3 regions of the Isoptericola maris genome follow, and region 1 is predicted to be linked to each of the others. Evidence: riboswitches for the same ligand, from Rfam matches in the RefSeq annotation. Region 1 holds a riboswitch; each other region holds the start of a gene.
The links. A riboswitch is a leader RNA that binds a small molecule or an ion and turns the genes downstream of it on or off. The one in region 1 is predicted to bind cyclic di-AMP.
Positions count from the first base shown of each region.

Region 1 (6,010 bases):
AGCAGCCAGCCCCGGACGTTGACGCACAGCCACAGTGCCGCGGTACCGGCGACGACGGCGATGACCAGCGACGCCGCCACGAGGACGCCGTTGTAGCTGACCTCGCCGCTCATCTGCATCGCGGCCATACCCATGTAGTGCATGCTGGCGACGCCGAGTCCCACCACGAGCCCGCCGCCGAGCAGGTAGACGATCCGGTCGCCGAAGAAGCCGACGATGAACAGGCCGATCGCCACGACGACCATCGCCAGCAGGGCGGACGCGATGGTCTGGGGGATGTCGTACTTGATCGGCATGCCGTGCACGGTGAACCCGAGCATCGCGATGAAGTGCATGACCCACACCCCGGTACCGCCGATCGCGACCGCGCCGATGGCGAGCCAGACGCTCTTGGCGGCCACTCCCGTCGCCGCGCGTGCCCGCGACGTCGCGGAGAGTCCCGTCAGGCAGCCGATGAACGAAGCAATGTAGCCCGCCAGTGGCGTCAGCATCCCGTATGTGAAGTGGTCCATCCCCGGCATCCTCTCTGACGCGTCACGCATGTCGTGTATGCGAGATATGTCGGGAAGGCTAGCAGGAGAGCGGGTGAAATTCTCGCTCAGTAGATCACGCGAGGCGGTCGACGAGATAATCTACGCAGTTGACCAGTGCCTCGACGTCGGACGGTTCCACCGCGGGGAACATCCCGACCCGGATCTGGTTGCGGCCCAGCTTGCGGTACGGGAAGACGTCGAGCACCCCGTTGTCCCGCAGGTGTCCGACGACGGCGCTCGCGTCGACCGCGGCGTCCAGGTCGATCGTCCCCACCACGGTGGACCGCTCCGCCGGATCTTCGACGAACGGGGTCGCCCAGTCGCGGGACCCCGCCCAGCCGTAGAGGATCTCGGCGGAGCGGGCGCAGCGCGCCGTCGACCACGCGAGCCCGCCCTGGCCGAGGATCCACTCGACCTGGTCGGCGAGCATCACGAGCGTGCCGACCGCCGGGGTGTTCAGCGTCTGGTCCTGCCGCGAGTTCGCCAGTGCCGTCGTCAGCGACAGGAACTCGGGCACCCAGCGGCCGCCGCCGGACGGCTCGACCTCGGCGGCCCGCTCGATCGCGGCCGGGCTGCACAGCGCGAGCCACAGGCCGCCGTCGGCCCCGAAGGCCTTCTGCGGGCCGAAGTAGTACACGTCCGTCTCACGGACATCCACGGGCAGGGCGCCCGCGCCCGACGTCGCGTCCGTCAGGAGGAGCTGGTCGCTCCCCGCCGGCCGGCGAACCGGCGCCATCGCACCCGTCGACGTCTCGTTGTGGGGAGAGGCATAGACGTCCACGGCGTCCGACGGCGCGAGGTACGCCACGCTCCCCGGTGCGGCCTCGACGACCTCCGGGTCGGCCAGGAACGGTGCACGGCGCGTCGAAGCCGCGAACTTGGCGCCGAACTCGCCGAACGTCGCGTGTTGGGCCCGCTCACGGACGAGAGACGCCGTCGCCACCTCCCAGAACGCCGTCGACCCCCCGTTGCCCAGCACGACCTCGTAGCCGTCGGGAAGGTCGAAGAGGTCCGCGAGGCCCGCGCGCACCCGGCGGACCAGGTCCTTCACGGCAGGCTGCCGGTGCGAGGTGCCGAGCACGGGCCGGGCCGGGTCCCCGGCCGCACCCAGAGCCATGACCTGAGCCGTGCGAACCTTCGACGGACCGGAGCCGAACCGGCCGTCCGACGGCAGCAGCGACGAGGGGATCTGCAGGGTCATATGGGCTCCGTGGCTCGTGGTGTGTCCGTTCGCACGTGCGAGGACGTTCGAACGGTGACGTGTGCGAATAGACTAGGCCCGGGCCTCAAGACGGGAGTGGACGTGACCGACCTGATCGACACCACCGAGATGTACCTCAAGACGATCTACGAGCTCGGTGAGGAGGGCATCACGCCGCTCCGTGCACGGATCGCGGAGCGCCTCGGTCACTCGGGGCCCACGGTCTCGCAGACGATCGCGCGGATGGAGCGGGACGGCCTGGTGATCGTCACGGGCGACCGTCACCTCGAGCTCACGGACGACGGCAGGTCGAAGGCGACCCGCGTCATGCGCAAGCACCGGCTGGCGGAGCGGCTCCTCACCGACGTCATCAAGCTGGACTGGGAGCACGTCCACAACGAGGCGTGCCGCTGGGAGCACGTCATGAGCGACCTCGTCGAACGGCGCCTCGTCACACTCCTCGACCACCCGCACCACGACCCCTACGGCAACCCGATCCCGGGACTGTCCGAGCTGGGCGAGCAGTACGAGGACGTGCCGTTCCTCGACGGCGTGCAGTCCCTGCCGACCTTCCTGCGGGGCGGCTCCGACGAGGTGACGGTCGTGCTGCAGCGCATCGCCGAGCCCGTCCAGGTCGACGACGAGTTCCTCGCACGGCTGGCGAAGGTCGGGCTGCTGCCTGGCACGCGCGTCCAGGCGAGAGCGATCGGCGACTACTACGCCGTGCAGGCCTCGGGCGCCGACGAGGGCCTCGAGCTGCCCGAGGACCTCGCCAAGCACCTGTTCGTCGCGGCGCGCTGAGCGCGTTCCGGGCGGCGTCTCCCCGGTGCTGCGGAAGGCGGGTCCAGGTGCTGCGCGGAGGCCGTCCACAGGGTCGTGATCGGAACGTGACATCGCCAGCCGGTTCGGGTACGGTCGGACACGCTTGCGGGAGATTCCTCCGGCGAGTACCGGGACGGACGCCTAACCCTGCCGCCGTCCTGGTTTCCACGAATGACCGCTGGCAGGAGCGGGGGACCCACTTTCGGGCACCGGAGACGGTGTCCTTGGGGTGAAGTCGTCGAGAGCGCGAGTTCTCGGTGGCCGGGTGTTTTCTCCCACCCGAACCCGACAGCTGACCTCGTAGGCGACAAGGAGAGGTTGAACGTGACTGCTCGCACCACGCGTGGCAAGCACCGTGCCGCACGCCGTCCCGTGCTGGCTGCGCCGTCCGCGGCTGCTGGCCGTCGGGCCGCCGTCGTGGCCACCGCTGGTGGCCTGCTCGTCTCGACCATCGGTGGCGCCACCGCAGCACAGGCCGCTCCGGTCGACAACGACGCGGCCAACAAGCTCAGCACCGTCGACCTCGGCGCGCTGACCGACCAGGCTCGGACGGCCCTCGAGGCGGCCCCTGTGGTCACCGTCGACGCCGACGCCAAGATGTCCGTCGAGAAGGTCACCCCCAAGATCGCCAAGGCCGCCGAGATCAAGGCGGCACCGGAGCCGGAGCCGGAGCCCGTCCGCGAGGTCGCCCCGTCCCGTTCGGGTGAGCGCACCGCCGTCGACACGAGCAGCAGCGAGTCGTCCTCCTCCTCCACCCAGGCCGCCGCACCGGCCTCGGCCAACGGCTCGTCCATCATCTCCATCGCTTCGCGCTACGTGGGTGTCCCGTACGTCTCCGGCGGCACGTCGCCGTCCGGGTTCGACTGCTCGGGCTTCACGCAGTACGTGTTCGCGCAGGCCGGCGTCTCGCTGCCGCGCGGTTCGTCGGACCAGCGCTACGCGGGCACCGTCGTCTCGCGCTCCGCCGCGCAGCCGGGCGACCTCATCTGGTCCCCGGGCCACATCGCCATCTACGCCGGCGGCAACACGCAGATCGACGCGCCGCGTCCCGGCAAGACGATCCAGTTCCGCAACATCTGGCAGTCGAACCCCACGTTCATCCGCGTGGGCTGACGCTTCCACGACACCGACGAGGCCCCGCCGCGCACCTGCGCGGCGGGGCCTCTTGGTGTCTCGGGGCGGGAAGGGCCGCTGAGCGTCCGGGGCCGCGCGGACGGGGAACTGTCCGGGCGGCGTGATCACGGGCTTCAGCGGGGCGTCCAGCGGGTCCGGGAGGCCTCCAGCGGGCTGCGTCACGGATCACCGTGACCTAAACGTGACATGGCCGCCGAGATCCGCTACGGTTTCCACGTCCGGTCGAGAACTCTTCCGGATCCTGACCGGACGCCGAGTCCTGCCACCGGTCAGGGACCAAGACCGCCGGCAGGAGCGGGGGACCCACTTTCGGGCACCGGAGACGGTGTCCTTGGGGTGAAGTCGTCGAGAACGAGAGTTCTCGGTGGCCGGGTGATTTCTCCCACCCGAACCCGACAGCTGACCTCGTAGGCGACAGGAGAGGGAACACGTGAACGCACCTACCAGGACGCGCGGCAAGCACCGTGCCGCACGCCGCCCGATGCTCGCCGCTCCGTCTGCGGCTGCCGGTCGTCGTGCCGCCGTCGTCGCCACTGCTGGTGGTCTGCTCGTCTCGACCATCGGTGGCGCCACTGCGGCGCAGGCCGCTCCGGTCGACAACGACGCGGCCAAGAAGCTCAGCACGGTCGACCTCGGCGCGCTGACCGACCAGGCTCGTACCGCCCTCGAGTCGGCTCCGGTCGTCACCGTGGACGCCGGGGCCAAGATGTCCGTCGAGAAGGTGACCCCGAAGGTCGCCAAGGCGGCCGAGATCAAGGCGGCACCCGAGCCCGAGCCGGAGCCCGTCCGCGAGGTCGCTCCCTCCCGGTCGGCCGAGCGCACCGCCGTCGACTCCAGCACGACGAGCGCCGACACCTCGGCTGCGAGCACTGAGTCCGCAGCGGCCCCCGCCGCGGACGGCTCGCGCGGCTCGCAGGTCGCCTCGATCGCCGCCCGGTACATCGGCACCAAGTACGTGGTCGGTGGCGCCTCGCCGTCCGGGTTCGACTGCTCGGGCCTGGTGACCTACGCCTACGCCCAGGTCGGCGTGACGTCGCTGCCGCGTTCGTCCAGCCAGATGCGTAGCTCGTCCGCCACCACCGTGGTGTCGCGCGCCGAGGCGCAGCCCGGTGACCTCATCTGGTCGCCCGGTCACATCTCGATCTACATCGGCAACGGCCAGCAGATCGAGGCCACGCGTCCGGGCGGGTGGACGGTCCGCCAGTCCGGCATCTGGCAGTCCAGCCCGGTGTTCCTCCGGGTCACCGGCTGAGGCTTCCTCTCCAGCATCACCGACGCCCCGACGTTCCCTGCGAACGTCGGGGCGTCGTGCTTCCCTTTGCTACACCTTGCGGGCGTCTTTCGATATCCTTGAACTAAGGTGGCTCCGGACGGTGAGGTCCGGACATGACGGGAGGCGCGACATGACACGTCCAGAGGTCGTCCTGGTGGGCGTCGACGGCTCGACCGCGAGCCTGCACGCCCTGGACTGGGCCGCGGCGTACGCCCAGCGGGTCGGATGGGGGCTGCACATCGTGTGCAGCTACTCGCTGCCCTCCTTCACGGCGGCGTCGCTCGACGGCGGATACGCGGCACTCGACGACACGGCGATCGCCGAAGGTGCCAAGGCAGTGCTCGCGGAGGCCGAGGCGCGGGTCGCACCGCTCGGCGTCCCGGTGCAGGGCACGGTCGCCACGGGGGACGCGGCGGGTGTGCTCGTCGAGATGTCGTCCGAGCACTCGCTCGCCGTGGTGGGCACCCGCGGCCGTGGCGGTTTCACGGAGCGTCTGCTCGGCACCGTGTCGTCGGCGCTGCCGGCGCACGCGCACTGCCCGACGGTCGTGGTCCCGCACCGTGAGGGTGCCGACGACCCGCGGCGCCGCGACGGTGACACCGTCCACGAGGTCAGCCGGATCGTCGTCGGCGTCGACGGTTCGCCGACGTCCGAGGTCGCACTGCGGTACGCCGTCGACCAGGCGAAGTCGTGGGATGCCGAGCTGGTCGCAGTCGCCGGCGTGCCGCTCGGGTCGGGCGCCGGGGTGCTCGCCTGGCTGCCGTCCCAGATCGATCACGAGCAGGTGCTCGCGGACGTGGAGGCGGGGCTGGACGTGATCGTCGACCAGATCCAGGCGGAGCATCCGGGCCTCACGATCAAGCGCCACGTGCTGGACGGGTCGGGGGCCGAGCTGCTCACCGAGTTCTCGTCGGCGGCCGACCTCGTCGTGGTCGGCTCACGAGGGCGTGGCGGCTTCCGCGGGCTGCTCCTCGGCTCGACCAGCCAGGCGGTGCTGCACCACTCCCAGTGCCCGGTGCTGGTCGTCACCCGTCGCTGCGACGAAGA
Region 1 covers NZ_JBLUNY010000006.1:200,807-206,816, reverse strand. Annotated here, with positions in the region: gene ACH5HR_RS11150 (MHYT domain-containing protein) at 1-512, opposite strand, end outside; gene serC (phosphoserine transaminase) at 607-1,734, opposite strand; gene ACH5HR_RS11140 (iron-dependent transcriptional repressor DtxR) at 1,837-2,535, shown strand; cyclic di-AMP (ydaO/yuaA leader) riboswitch at 2,723-2,878, shown strand; gene ACH5HR_RS11135 (C40 family peptidase) at 2,881-3,669, shown strand; cyclic di-AMP (ydaO/yuaA leader) riboswitch at 3,931-4,120, shown strand; gene ACH5HR_RS11130 (C40 family peptidase) at 4,121-4,942, shown strand; gene ACH5HR_RS11125 (universal stress protein) at 5,094-6,010, shown strand, end outside.

Region 2 (6,010 bases), on a different contig from region 1:
CGGCGACTCGTCGACGAGCACGGTCTGCGGCCCGTGCTGCCGCTGCGCGACGAGCCCTTCGGGCAGCGCCACCTGATCGTGGAGGCGCCCGACGGCGTCCTCGTCGACGTCATCCAGCCGATCGAGCCGTCGGCCGAGTTCGCGGCGGCCTACCGCGAATGAGCGCTCAGGCGACCGGGTCGCGCACGATCGGGCACGTCATGCAGTGCCCGCCACCGCGCCCGCGGCCCAGCTCCCCGCCGACGATCGTGATCACCTCCACGCCCGCACGGCGCAGCTCCGCGTTGGTCAGGGTGTTGCGGTCGTAGGTGAAGACCACCCCCGGCTCGACGGCGACCGCGTTGTTCCCCGAGTCCCACTGCTGACGCTCCGAGGCGTACACGTCCCCCGCCGTCTCGACCACGCGCAGCCGGTCCAGCCCCATGGCGCGCGCCACGACGTCCACGAACGGTGTGCCCCCATGGTCCGTGACCTCCACGCCCGGGGCGCGGTCGCTCGGACGCAGCACGTAGGGCCGGATGTTGTCGACGATCGTCGGGTGCACCGTCACCAGGTCGCGGTCGGCGAACGTGAACACCGTGTCCAGGTGCATCGCCGCCCGGAGCCGCGGCATGCCGGCCACGACCACCTGGTCCGCCGCCCCGCCGTCGAACAACGCCTTGGCGAGCTGGCTGATCGCCTGGCGCGACGTGCGCTCGCTCATGCCGACCAGGACGACGCCGGAGCCCACCGGCATCACGTCGCCGCCCTCGAGCGTGGCCTGGCCCCAGTCCTGCTCCGGGTCGCCCCACCACACCGTCGCGTCCCGGTACTCCGGGTGGAAGGAGTAGATCGCCTTCATCAGCAGCGTCTCGTCCTTGCGCGCCGGCCAGTACAGCGGGTTCAGCGTGAGCCCGCCGTAGATCCAGCACGTGGTGTCGCGGGTGTACAGGGTGTTCGGCAGCGGCGGCAGCAGGTACTCGCGGGCGTCCGGCGCCTCCTGGGCGAGCGAGACGTAGTCCGTGCGGTAGTCCGCCGGCAGGTCCGTCGTCGACAGCCCGCCCACCAGGGACCGCGCCAGATCCGACGGCGACAGCGAGTCGAGGTAGGCGCGCGTGCCCTCCACCATGCCCAGCCCGACGCGGTTCGGCACCACCTTGCGGTCCAGCAGCCACGCCCGCGCCTCCGGCAGCGCCATGGTCTGGGCGAGCAGGTCGTGCAGTTCGACCACCTCGACGCCGCGGCCGGTCAGCTCGTCGACGAAGTCCTGGTGGTCACGCTGGGCGGCCTCCACCCACATCACGTCGTCGAACAGCAGGTCGTCCGAGTTCGTCGGCGTCAGCCGCTCGTGCGCCAGGCCTGGCGAGCACACCAGGACCTTGCGCAGCCGACCCACCTCGGAGTGGACGCCGTACGTCGCCGCACCGCTCGCTCCTGCACTCATGCTTCTCCTTCGCTCACGCCGTCCCGCCTGCTCGGCCGTGGCGTGCAGCGCCGTCGGGCACCCGTTCTTCGCGATCCTGGCAGGCGCGGATGGGCCTCGCACCCTGACGACCGCTGCCCTCCGTGGGTAGGGTCGGGCGCCATGGCACTCCAGCTCGTGCAGGTGAACTTCAAGGCTCGCGACGAGGCGGCGCTCGGGCGGTTCTGGGCCGACGCGCTCGGCTGGAGCCTCGACAGCGAGGGCCCCGGGGTGGCCAACGTCGAGCCGCCGGGCTTCGACTGGCCGGACCCCTCCGCCGTCTGCGTCGACGTCGTCCGGGTCCCGGACCCCGAGACCGTGCGGTACCGCGCGCACCTCGACCTCGCCACGACGTCGCAGGCCCACCAGGCGGAGCTCGTCGCGCGGTTGCGCGACCTCGGGGCGCAGCCGGCGGACATCGGCCAGGGCGACGTGCCGTGGACCGTGCTCGCCGACCCGGAGGGCAACGTGTTCTGCGTGCTGGAGCCGCGGCCGCTCTACCAGGACACCGGCCCGATCGCCGCCGTGGTGGTCCACTGCGCCGACCCGCGCGCCATGGCTCGGTTCTGGGGCGAGGCGACGGGCTGGAAGGTCCACGAGGTCTCCGACGACCACGCCCGGCTGCGCGCCCCCCAGGACGTCGGCCCTTACCTGGAGCTGGTCCGCACGCCCGCGGAGACCGCCTGGACCCGCGTGCACCTGGACCTGCTGCCGTACCCCGGCGACTCCCAGGCCGCCGAGGTGGAGCGGCTGCGGTCGCTGGGCGCCACGGACGCCGACGTCGGCCAGGGCGACGTGCCCTGGGTCTGCCTCGCGGACATCGAGGGCAACGACTTCTGCGTCCTGGGGCGGGGCTGAGGCGGCCCCGGCCCGTCGACGCCCGGTCTCAGAGCACCCGCGCGAGCGCGTCGAGAGCCGCCGTCGGGTCCGGGCCGACGGGGATCATGACCACGCAGGACGCCCCGGCGTCCCACCGGGCCGCGACACCGCCCTGCACCTGCGCGGGCGTCCCGGCCAGCGCGAGGTCGTCGAGCCACTCGTCCGGCAGGTCCCGGACGAACTCTGCCCGCGAACCCGCTCGGCGGCGCAGCGCCCGGAACTCCTCGGCGAACGGCAGCGGCGCGACGTGCGGGTCCCAGTCGGGCTCCCCGATCCACTCCAGCCCGGGACGTGCCGTGTCCCGCGCACGCGCCGCGTCGTCGTCGACCGCCGCGACGTCGTAGGTGACGACCCGGTGCGGGCCCGCGGCGGCGACGTGGCCGAGCGCGGCCCGGACGTACGCGGGGGCGCACGGCTCCGCGAGGACGGTGCCGTCCGCCTGCCGCCCGGCCAGCGCGAGGGACCGCGGCCCCCGCACGCCCGCCAGCACGCGGGGGGTCGTCGTGGGGACGACGGCGGGTTCCAGCCGCACGCCGTCCAGCGCGACGTAGCGAGCGGTCCCGTCGAGCTCGACGACGTCACCCCGCACCAGCGCGCGGACGGCGCGCAGGTGCTCCTCGAGCAGCGTGAGCGGGCTGCTGGGCCACGCCCCCGCGGACCGCATCCAGCCCGGCATGCCGTGCCCCAGGCCGACGTCGACCCGGCCCGGGAAGAGCTGGCCCAGGGTGGCGACCTCCATCGCCGTGAACGCCGGGTTCCGCGCTGCGGCGGGCAGGACGCCGACCCCCACCCGGATCCGCTCGGTCGCCGCGAGGACCGCCGCCGCCTGCGCCGTGCCCCCGCGGAACCCGAGGTCCTCGACCACCCAGAGCTCGTCGAAGCCGTGCGCGTCGGCACGCCGGGCGAAGTCGAGGACGTCCCCGGCCGGCAGGTCCCGGGGCAGCATCACCCCGACCGCACGTTCCGTCGTCGTCTCGGAGGGTGCCACGTGGTCTCCTTCGTCGTCGGGCTCACCCGCGATCATGCCAGCGCCGGACATGCTGTTACGCGTTCGTGACAATCGGTGCCTCCGCGCGGTACGTTTCTGCATGCCTCGCCACGCCGCGAGGCACGTCGCACGGGCGCCGAGCCCTGTCACCGTGCGTCGTCGACCGAAACAGACACGGGGCGGGGGAACCAACGACGGGCGCCACGGCGTCCTTGGGGTGAAGCCGACCGCGCAGCGCGCGGCGGCCGGGTCAGTCTCCGACCCGAATCCGACAGCTAACCCCGAAGGCGCCAGGAGATGACGATGACCCGCTCCACCCGCGCACGCCGTGGCCGGCACTTCGCCGAGCCCCAGCCCCGCGCCTCCCGTGCTTCACGCACGACCCCGCGACCGGCGGCACGACTGGCACCACGTCCCGGGAAGGTCGGCGCCGGGTTCGCCCTCGCGCTCGCCACGGCGTCCGCCGTCGTCGCCCCGGCCGTCCTGCCGGAGGAGGCCAACGCCGAGGGGACCGGGACCACGACCCTCGATCCCGCGGCCCTCGCCGCCGCCGAACGGGCGGTCGCCGAGCGCTCCGACCGGTCGGCCTCCAGGTCCGGCACGGCCGCCCGGTCCGGCGTCGCGATCGTCGTCGACCGGGAGGCCAAGGTGTCCCGGGACGGCGACCGCGTCGACCGGGACTCGATCGAGATCGTGCCGGCCGACCCCGCCCCGGCCGCGCCGGACGAGCAGGTCCCGCCGCCGGGCTGCGACCCGAGCATCGACCCGCAGGGCAGCAACGGCCGCCTCTCCACGGCCGACCTCTGCGCGCCGTGGGCCGGCGCCGTGCTCCTGCGCGCCGACGCCGCGACCGCTCTCGCCGCGCTGAACGACGCGTACACCGAGCAGTTCGGCGAGCAGATGTGCATCACCGACGGCTACCGCAGCTACGACCAGCAGGTGGTGCTCAAGGGGCAGAAGCCCGGCCTCGCGGCCACCCCGGGCACCTCCAACCACGGCTGGGGCCTCGCGGTCGACATCTGCCCGGAGTCGTACGCCGGCGACCGCTGGGCCTGGCTCGCCGAGCACGGCCCCGCGGCGGGGTGGACCAACCCGGCCTGGGCACGCCAGGGCGGTGCGGGACCCTACGAGCCGTGGCACTGGGAGTTCTCCCCCGCCGCGTGACGGGTCGCGTCACTCCACGGTGACGGACTTCGCGAGGTTGCGCGGCCGGTCGACGTCCTCGCCCAGCGCCACGGCCGCGTGGTAGCCGAGCAGCTGGGTGGGGATGGTCAGCAGGATCGGGTCGAGCTCGACCTCGTTGCGCGGCACCTCGATGCGCGCCGTCGCCGCGTTCCCGAGCTCGACGCCCGGGTGCGTGATCGCGACGACAGCGCCGCCACGCGCCCGGATCTCCTGGGCCGCGGTGATGTTCCGCTCGACGAGGTCGTCGTCCGGGATGATCGCGACCGAGGGCAGCTCCGGGCTGATGAGAGCGAGGGGGCCGTGCTTGAGCTCGCTCGTCGGGTACGCCTCGGCGTGCCGGTAGGTGATCTCCTTGAACTTCTGGGCGCCCTCGCGTGCCACCGGGTAGCCCCGGACGCGACCGACGAAGAACAGGCTCGGCGCCGTCGAGAGCTCCTTGGCCGCGGCGGCGAGCGACTCCTCGCCGGCGAGGATCTCGGCGATCTGGCCGGGGATCGCCCGCAGCCCGGCGATGATGCGCCGGCCGTCGGCGAACGACAGGTCGTGCACGCGCCCGAGGGTGAGCGCCAGCAGCGCGAACCCGATCGACATGTGCGTCAGCGCCTTGGTGGAGGCCACCGCGACCTCGGGTCCGGCGTGCAGGTAGATGCCGCCGTCGACCTCCCGCGCGATGGACGAGCCCACGGCGTTGACGAGGCCGACGACGGTGCCGCCCTTGCGCTCCACCTCGCGGACGGCGAAGAGCGTGTCGGCCGTCTCGCCGGACTGGCTCACCACCACGTAGAGCGTGCTCGGCTCGATGATGGGGTTGCGGTAGCGGAACTCGCTGGCGGGCTCCGCGTCGGCGGGGATGCGCGCCAGGTCCTCGATCATCGAGGCCCCGAGCTGGCCGACGTAGTAGGCGGACCCGCAGCCCAGCACCTTGACGCGCTCGAAGCGGCGCAGGTCCCGCGGCTCGAGGTTGAGGCCGGCGAGCTTGGCGGTGCCGAAGCGGTCGTCGAGGCGCCCGGTGAGCATCCGCTCCACCGACTCCGGCTGCTCGTGGATCTCCTTGTGCATGAAGTGGTCGTGCCCACCGAGCTCCAGCTCCTCCACGGTGAGGTCGATCGTGACGGCGGCACGCGCCGTCCGCTCCTCGCCGGCGGTGAAGCTGTGGAAGCCGTCCGCGGTGACGGTGGCGAAGTCGCCGTCGTCCAGCAGCACGACCTGGCTGGTGTGCCGCACGATCGCCGCCGGGTCCGACGCGACGAACATCTCGCCGTCGCCCACGCCGAGCAGCAGCGGCGAGCCGTTGCGCGCCACCACGACGCGCTCGGGCGTCTGGACGTCGAGCACGGCGAGGGCGTAGGTGCCCACGATCTGCCCGACGGCGCCACGCACCGCGTCCTCGAGGCTCAGGCCGGTCGCGAGCTCGCGCGCCACCAGGTGGGCGACCACCTCGGTGTCCGTGTCGGAGGTGAGCTCGACGCCGTCGTCGGCCAGGCGGCTGCGCAGCGTCGCGAAGTTGTCGATGATCC
Region 2 covers NZ_JBLUNY010000002.1:497,319-503,328, forward strand. Annotated here, with positions in the region: gene ACH5HR_RS06515 (VOC family protein) at 1-162, shown strand, start outside; gene ACH5HR_RS06520 (arginine deiminase) at 167-1,423, opposite strand; gene ACH5HR_RS06525 (VOC family protein) at 1,565-2,299, shown strand; gene ACH5HR_RS06530 (LLM class flavin-dependent oxidoreductase) at 2,328-3,308, opposite strand; cyclic di-AMP (ydaO/yuaA leader) riboswitch at 3,460-3,612, shown strand; gene ACH5HR_RS06535 (M15 family metallopeptidase) at 3,612-4,472, shown strand; gene glmS (glutamine--fructose-6-phosphate transaminase (isomerizing)) at 4,482-6,010, opposite strand, start outside.
Region 2: another riboswitch for cyclic di-AMP. It lies ahead of ACH5HR_RS06535 (M15 family metallopeptidase); the one in region 1 lies ahead of ACH5HR_RS11135 (C40 family peptidase).

Region 3 (6,010 bases), on a different contig from region 1:
GCGCAGCGTCAGGAACATCGCCTGGGCGACGATCACGGCGACCACCGCGAACCGGCCGCGGCCCTCGATCTGCGCCGCGTCGGTGCCCTGGTCGACGAGCAGGACGACGACGTCGTCGAGCGCGATCTTCTCGACCACCAGGAAGAACGCGATGGTCAGCACGGCGACCACCGCTCCGAGGACGGCGTCGCGGCCGACGGGCGTGGTGGGGTCGGCGCGGAGACGCCGGCGCAGGGAGCCGATCACGCGAGCTGCCTCTCGTCCGTCGGGTGCTGGGGCCGAGACTACCGGCCGGAGATACCGGGCCCGCAGGCCGGGTGCCTCCGGACCGGGCGGTCTCAGAGGAGGTCGCGGCGGCGGAACGTCACCGCTCCGGAGCCGAGCACGACGGCGACCCACGCCGCGAGCCCGGCGAGGGCGGCCGCCACGCCGATCGTCTCGGTACCGCCGAGCATGCCGCCGGCGCCCTGGCCGGCCGAGGCGAGCGCCCCGATGGTCAGCGGCAGCCACGACATGGCCGACGACCCACCGGCGGACAGCAGCGCGACGATCGCCTGGACCATGGGTTCGACGAACGCGAGCGCCACCACGACGACGATCGCCGCGACCTGTCCGCGCACGAGGACGCCGATGCCGAGGCCGAGCCAGGTGAACGCCACGAGGACGCCCAGGCCGCGTGCCCAGATGCCGAGGATCTCATCGGCACCGACGGCCAGCTCGGCGCCCGGGGCGGTCAGCACGGCCGTCGCGAGGCCGAGGGCTGAGACGAGTGCGAGCGCGACGCCGATCACCAGCGCTGCGACCGCCGTCGCGGTCGCCTTGCCGAGCAGGATCCGGGTGCGGGAGGGCACCACGAGAGCGGTCGGGACGATGCCGCCCGTGCGGAAGTCGGTGGTGCCCGCCAGCGCACCCAGGATCAGCAGGCAGAGCGTCACGACACCGACGGAGCCGGTGCCCGAGGGGCCGTTGCCGAGCAGGTCGAGCATGCCGCGCTGGACCGTGGCGTCGCCGACGTCGGTCAGGGCGCCGAGCTCGGGCATCAGGTCCGCCGAGGGCCCGGCGGAACCGGTGGACGCCGCGAACGCGTCGAGGCCCTGGAGCACACGGGGCATCAGGATGGTCAGGGCCTGGACGAGCGCGGCGCCCGCGACGGCGACGATCCCGATGACCCAGGGAGAGCGGGTGGAACGGAGCTTGAGCATCTCGGCACGGAACATCAGCGCACTCCTGCGGTGGTGGCGGTCAGGTCGAGGTAGACGTCCTCGAGGGAGGAGTCCTGGACGAGCTCGTCGAGCGGGCCCGCGGTGATGACGCGGCCCTGGCCGACCACGACGACGTCGTCGGCCACCTGGGTGACCTCGGCGAGGACGTGGCTGGCGAGCAGGACGGCGCCACCGCCGTCGGCGAAGGACCTCAGCATCTCGCGCAGCCAGCGCATACCTGCGGGGTCGAGGCCGTTGGCGGGCTCGTCGAGGACGAGGATCCCGGGATCGCCGAGGAGTGCCGCGGCGAGGCCCAGACGTTGCCGCATGCCCAGCGAGTAGGTGCGGACGCGGCGGTCGGCGGCGGGCGTCATCCCGACGATCTCCAGGACGTCGTCGACCCGGCGGGCCGGTATCCCGCCGGCCAGGGCGAGGATGCGCAGGTGGTCGCGGCCGGTGCGTCCGGGGTGCAGACCCCCGGCGTCGAGGAGCGCGCCGACGGTCCGCGCGGGGTCGTCGAGGTCGCTGTGACGGCGGCCCTGGACGAGGGCCTCGCCGGCGGTGGGCGCGGCGAGGCCGAGCAGGACGTGCAGCGTCGTGGTCTTGCCCGCGCCGTTCGGGCCGAGCAGCCCGACGACGCGTCCGCTCTCGACCGTGAGGTCGACGCCCTGCACGGCGTCGAACGTTCCGTACGACTTGCGCAGGCCGGTGATCTGTATGGCGGGCACGTGTTCCCCTCTCGTGTGTCCGCGCCGGTGCGGTGCGGTGCCTCCAGACTGGCCGGGGCGACGCCGTCGTCGCTTCTGGCGGGAGGGGGAACGTGGGCTACGACTTTTGGTGGAGGCCTCGCGGCAGAACGGGCTGGGCCCGCACTCCGGGGGAGTGCGGGCCCAGCCTGACGTGCCGTCCGGACGGTTCAGATGCGGATGAACGTCGGGTTGTTCTGCCACATCTTGCGCTTCACGACGCCGACGCCGGGACGCGCCGACTCGATGATCCTGCCGTTGCCGGCGTAGATGGAGACGTGACCCGGGGTGTAGACGATGTCGCCGGGGCGGGCCTTGGACCGCGAGACCGCCTTGCCGGCCCGCTTCTGTGCGGACGTCGTGCGCGGCAGCTTCTTGCCGACCGCCTTCTTGTACACGTACGAGGTGAAGCCCGAGCAGTCGAACCCGGACGACGGGCTGGTGCCGCCGTAGGAGTAGCGGTGGCCGACGTAGCGGTTGGCCACCTTGACGACCTTGGCGCCGCGGCTCTGCTTCGCCTTGAGCGTGATGGTGCGGTGCTTCTTGACCTTGGCCAGCCCGGTCGACCTGGCGGGCACCACGGTCAGGCGGATCCGGTTCTTGCCCACGTCGTAGCGCTTCAGGAGCGGCTTCATGCGCACGATGCCGTTCTTGTTCAGCTTCTTGACGTTGACCTTCTTGCCGTCGACGAAGAGCCGGACGCGGCCCTTCACGGCGTCGCCGCCCTTCGTGACCTGCACGGTGAACTTGGGGCGGGTCTTGCCCTTGCCCTGCTTGGCGGTCTTGCGCGAGACCGACGCCTTGACGACGGGCTTCGACTTCTTGGCCGTGATGACGCCGTGGCCGGCGGTCGGCAGGTGTGTCGTCGAGACGGTCGCCGCGGTGGGCGAGGGCGCTGCCGACGCTTGCCCGGCTCCGGCGACGACGGTGCCGCCGGCGAGCGCGGCGGACAGGGCGATGGCGACGGTCGAGCGTCGCAGGCGCGGCATGCGCGCGGTGGTGGCGCCCTGCGGGCGCGCAGCACTGTGGTGCATTGACATGGCGACCTCTCCAGCCTGCGAGATGAGCTGTCGGATGAGGCCGAGAAGTGATGGCCCGCCGTCGTGAGACGGCTTAACCCCGAGGGCGGCACGAGTCCGCCCGAAGAACGTGGTTCTCCCGCTGCTGCCGTGGGTTCGGTGATGTCGGGCCGCCGGCAGCACTCGGCTTGCGGCCCGACCGTTCACCCCGGACATGGGGCGACCCGGGCACGCTAGCGGCGAGTTCCTCGCAGATCACAATCAGATAACGATGGGTTGTGGGGCCACTCGGGGAGAAGGTGTGAAGAAATGCGTCGGCGGGCGCATTCCTCCTCGATACGGCAAATCGCTCTATTTCTCGCCACACAGGGACGGATCGACGCCCGATATATCACGAGTGCCCGATGAGAGCGCCACCATCCGAGGGCTGCGGGGTACCGTTCTCGCAGGTCATGCCGAGACCTTCACAACTCGGGGCGAGGCGCGCCGATCTCGGCTCACTCGAGCAGGCTGCCCGTCCGGGGAGCGGGCCAGACGCCGACGCACAGACCTGCTCGGTCGCCCTCGGCCCACGACTCCTCGCTGGGAGTCCACAGCACCCAGGTCAGGTCGGCCACGTCGTCGGAGCCTCTCGCTCCCGCACCGAGCAGCTCCGGGGTGCACCCGCGTGCGGCACGCGCCACCACGACGTCGGTGCCCGGCCACACCTCGTCGGCCGCCGAGTCGTGCCGCCCCACCACCTGCGCCGTGTGCTCGTCCCGGCACGGGACCACCTCGACCGTGTCCACCGACGTCGAGCCCGGGATGTCGGCCACGCACGAGCCCAGCACGAGCTGGACCGCGTGAGCCGAGGTCGGCTCGACGACGTCGGCTGCCACCGGCTCCCACGCGCGGTCGTGCGCCCGGTTCGCCCACCACGAACCCCCCGCGGCCACCGCCACGACCAGCACCACCACGGCCAGCACCGAGAACACCCAGACCCGTGCCCGACGGCGGGCGGCGGCGCGGTCGGCCGGCGTCGGCCCGCCGGGAGCTCCCCAGCGCGCCCCGTACGCGGCCGGGTCCTCGGGCACGACCGGCTGGTGGACCGCCGCGGACCGGCCTGCCGGGGTGCCGCCGTCGGACCCGCGGTGCCCCGGGCCTGGCGTCCCCTCCGGGCCCGGCGTTCCCTCCGGGCCTGGCGTCCCGGCCGGCCCCGGGCCGGGCGAGACGAACAGCGGGTCCTCGGAGCGGTCGGGAACGTCGGTCATGGGAACAACCTAGAGCGTGTCGATCGATCTGCCGGCGCCGCGGTCAACCGGCGAGGTCCAGCACGACCGGCACGTGGTCGCTGGCGACCTTGCCGCGCCGCTCGTCCCGGTCGATCGCCACCGACGTGACGCGGTCGCGCAGCGCCGGCGAGGCGTAGGCGAAGTCGATGCGCATCCCGCGGTTCCGCGGGAACGCGAGCTGCTGGTAGTCCCAGTAGGTGTAGGTGTGCTCGGCCGGCAGGTGCTCGCGGGTGACCTCGGTGTACCCGGCCTCCTCGAACGCCGCGAAGGCCGCCCGTTCCGGGGCGGAGACGTGCGTGTGCCCCTCGAACGCGGTCACGTCCCACACGTCCGTGTCACGGGGGATCACGTTCCAGTCGCCCAGCAGGCCGACCTGCGCCCTCGGGTCGGCCTGCAGCCACGCCGCGGCGTCCGCGCGCAGCCCGTCGAGCCAGGCGAGCTTGTACGCGTAGTGCGGGTCCGTCAGCGCACGCCCGTGCGGCACGTAGAGCGACCAGAGCCGCACGCCGCCACAGGTCGCGCCGATCGCGCGCGCCTCGACCCGCGGCTCCTGGCCTGGCTTGCCGAACGCCGGCTGGTCGGCGAACGACGTCGCGACGTCCTCCAGGCCCACGCGGGAGACCATCGCGACACCGTTCCACTGGTGGTACCCCGTGTGCGCGACCTCGTAGCCCGCCGCCTCGAACGGGGCCACCGGGAGCTGGTCGTCGCGGCACTTCGTCTCCTGCAGCGCGAGCACGTCGATGCTCGAGCGCTCCAGGAACGCCAGCACGCGGTCCAGCCGGGTCCGCAGGGAGTTGACGTTCCACGTGGCGATACGCACGCACGCACCCTAGGGCCATAGAGTGCGTTCATGGGAACCGCGCTCGTCACCGGCGCCACCGCCGGCCTCGGACTGGAGTTCGCCTGGCAGCTCGCCACGGCACGCCACGACCTCGTGCTCGTGGCGCGCACCACCGAGCGCCTCGAGCAGGTGGCCGGGCAGATCCGCGCCGCCGCCGGGGTCCAGGTGGAGGTCCTGCCCGCCGACCTGTCCGACCCGGACGACGTCGCCCGGGTCGCCGAGCGGCTCGCCGTCACCGGGGACGAGCCGGGCGAGGACCGCCGTCCCGTGGGCCTGCTCGTCAACAACGCCGGGTTCGCCACCGCGCAACGGTTCGTCGGCGGGGACGTCGACGTCGAGCTGGACGCCGTCGACGTCATGGTGCGCGCCGTCGTCCAGCTCAGCCACGCCGCCGTCGGGCAGATGTCCACCCGCGGGCGTGGCGCCGTCCTCAACGTCGGCTCCGTCGCCGCCCTCACCGCGGGCGGCACGTACGCCGCCGCCAAGGCCTACGTGCGTTCCTTCACCGAAGGGCTCGCCGTCGAGCTGCAGGGCTCCGGCGTCACCGCCACCGTGCTTTCCCCCGGCTACACGCACACCGAGTTCCACGACCGTGCCGGGCTCTCGATGAGTCAGATGCCCGACGCCGCCTGGCTCGACGCGCCCTTCGTCGTCGCGCAGGCGCTCGCGGACGTCCGTCGCGGCGTGGTCATCTCCACGCCGTCGGTCCGCTACAAGGCCGCCTCGGCGCTCCTTCGGGTGCTGCCACGCTCGGCGGTGCGGGCGATCGGCCGACAGCGCTGAGACCCTCCCGGGCTGACGTGCTGCCGGGCTGAGGCCTACTGCCGGGCGGCGCGGTCCGCCGCCTGGTGCGCGGCCTCGGCCTCGACCTTGCGGGCGGCCTGCTCGGCCTTCTCCAGCTCGCGGAGCCTCTTGCGAGCCTCGCGCA
Region 3 covers NZ_JBLUNY010000002.1:292,455-298,464, reverse strand. Annotated here, with positions in the region: gene ACH5HR_RS05540 (sensor histidine kinase) at 1-246, opposite strand, end outside; gene ACH5HR_RS05535 (hypothetical protein) at 339-1,217, opposite strand; gene ACH5HR_RS05530 (ABC transporter ATP-binding protein) at 1,217-1,930, opposite strand; gene ACH5HR_RS05525 (C40 family peptidase) at 2,119-2,988, opposite strand; cyclic di-AMP (ydaO/yuaA leader) riboswitch at 2,990-3,139, opposite strand; gene ACH5HR_RS05520 (septum formation family protein) at 3,465-4,217, opposite strand; gene ACH5HR_RS05515 (exodeoxyribonuclease III) at 4,261-5,061, opposite strand; gene ACH5HR_RS05510 (SDR family NAD(P)-dependent oxidoreductase) at 5,092-5,865, shown strand; gene ACH5HR_RS05505 (TetR/AcrR family transcriptional regulator) at 5,901-6,010, opposite strand, start outside.
Region 3: another riboswitch for cyclic di-AMP. It lies ahead of ACH5HR_RS05525 (C40 family peptidase); the one in region 1 lies ahead of ACH5HR_RS11135 (C40 family peptidase).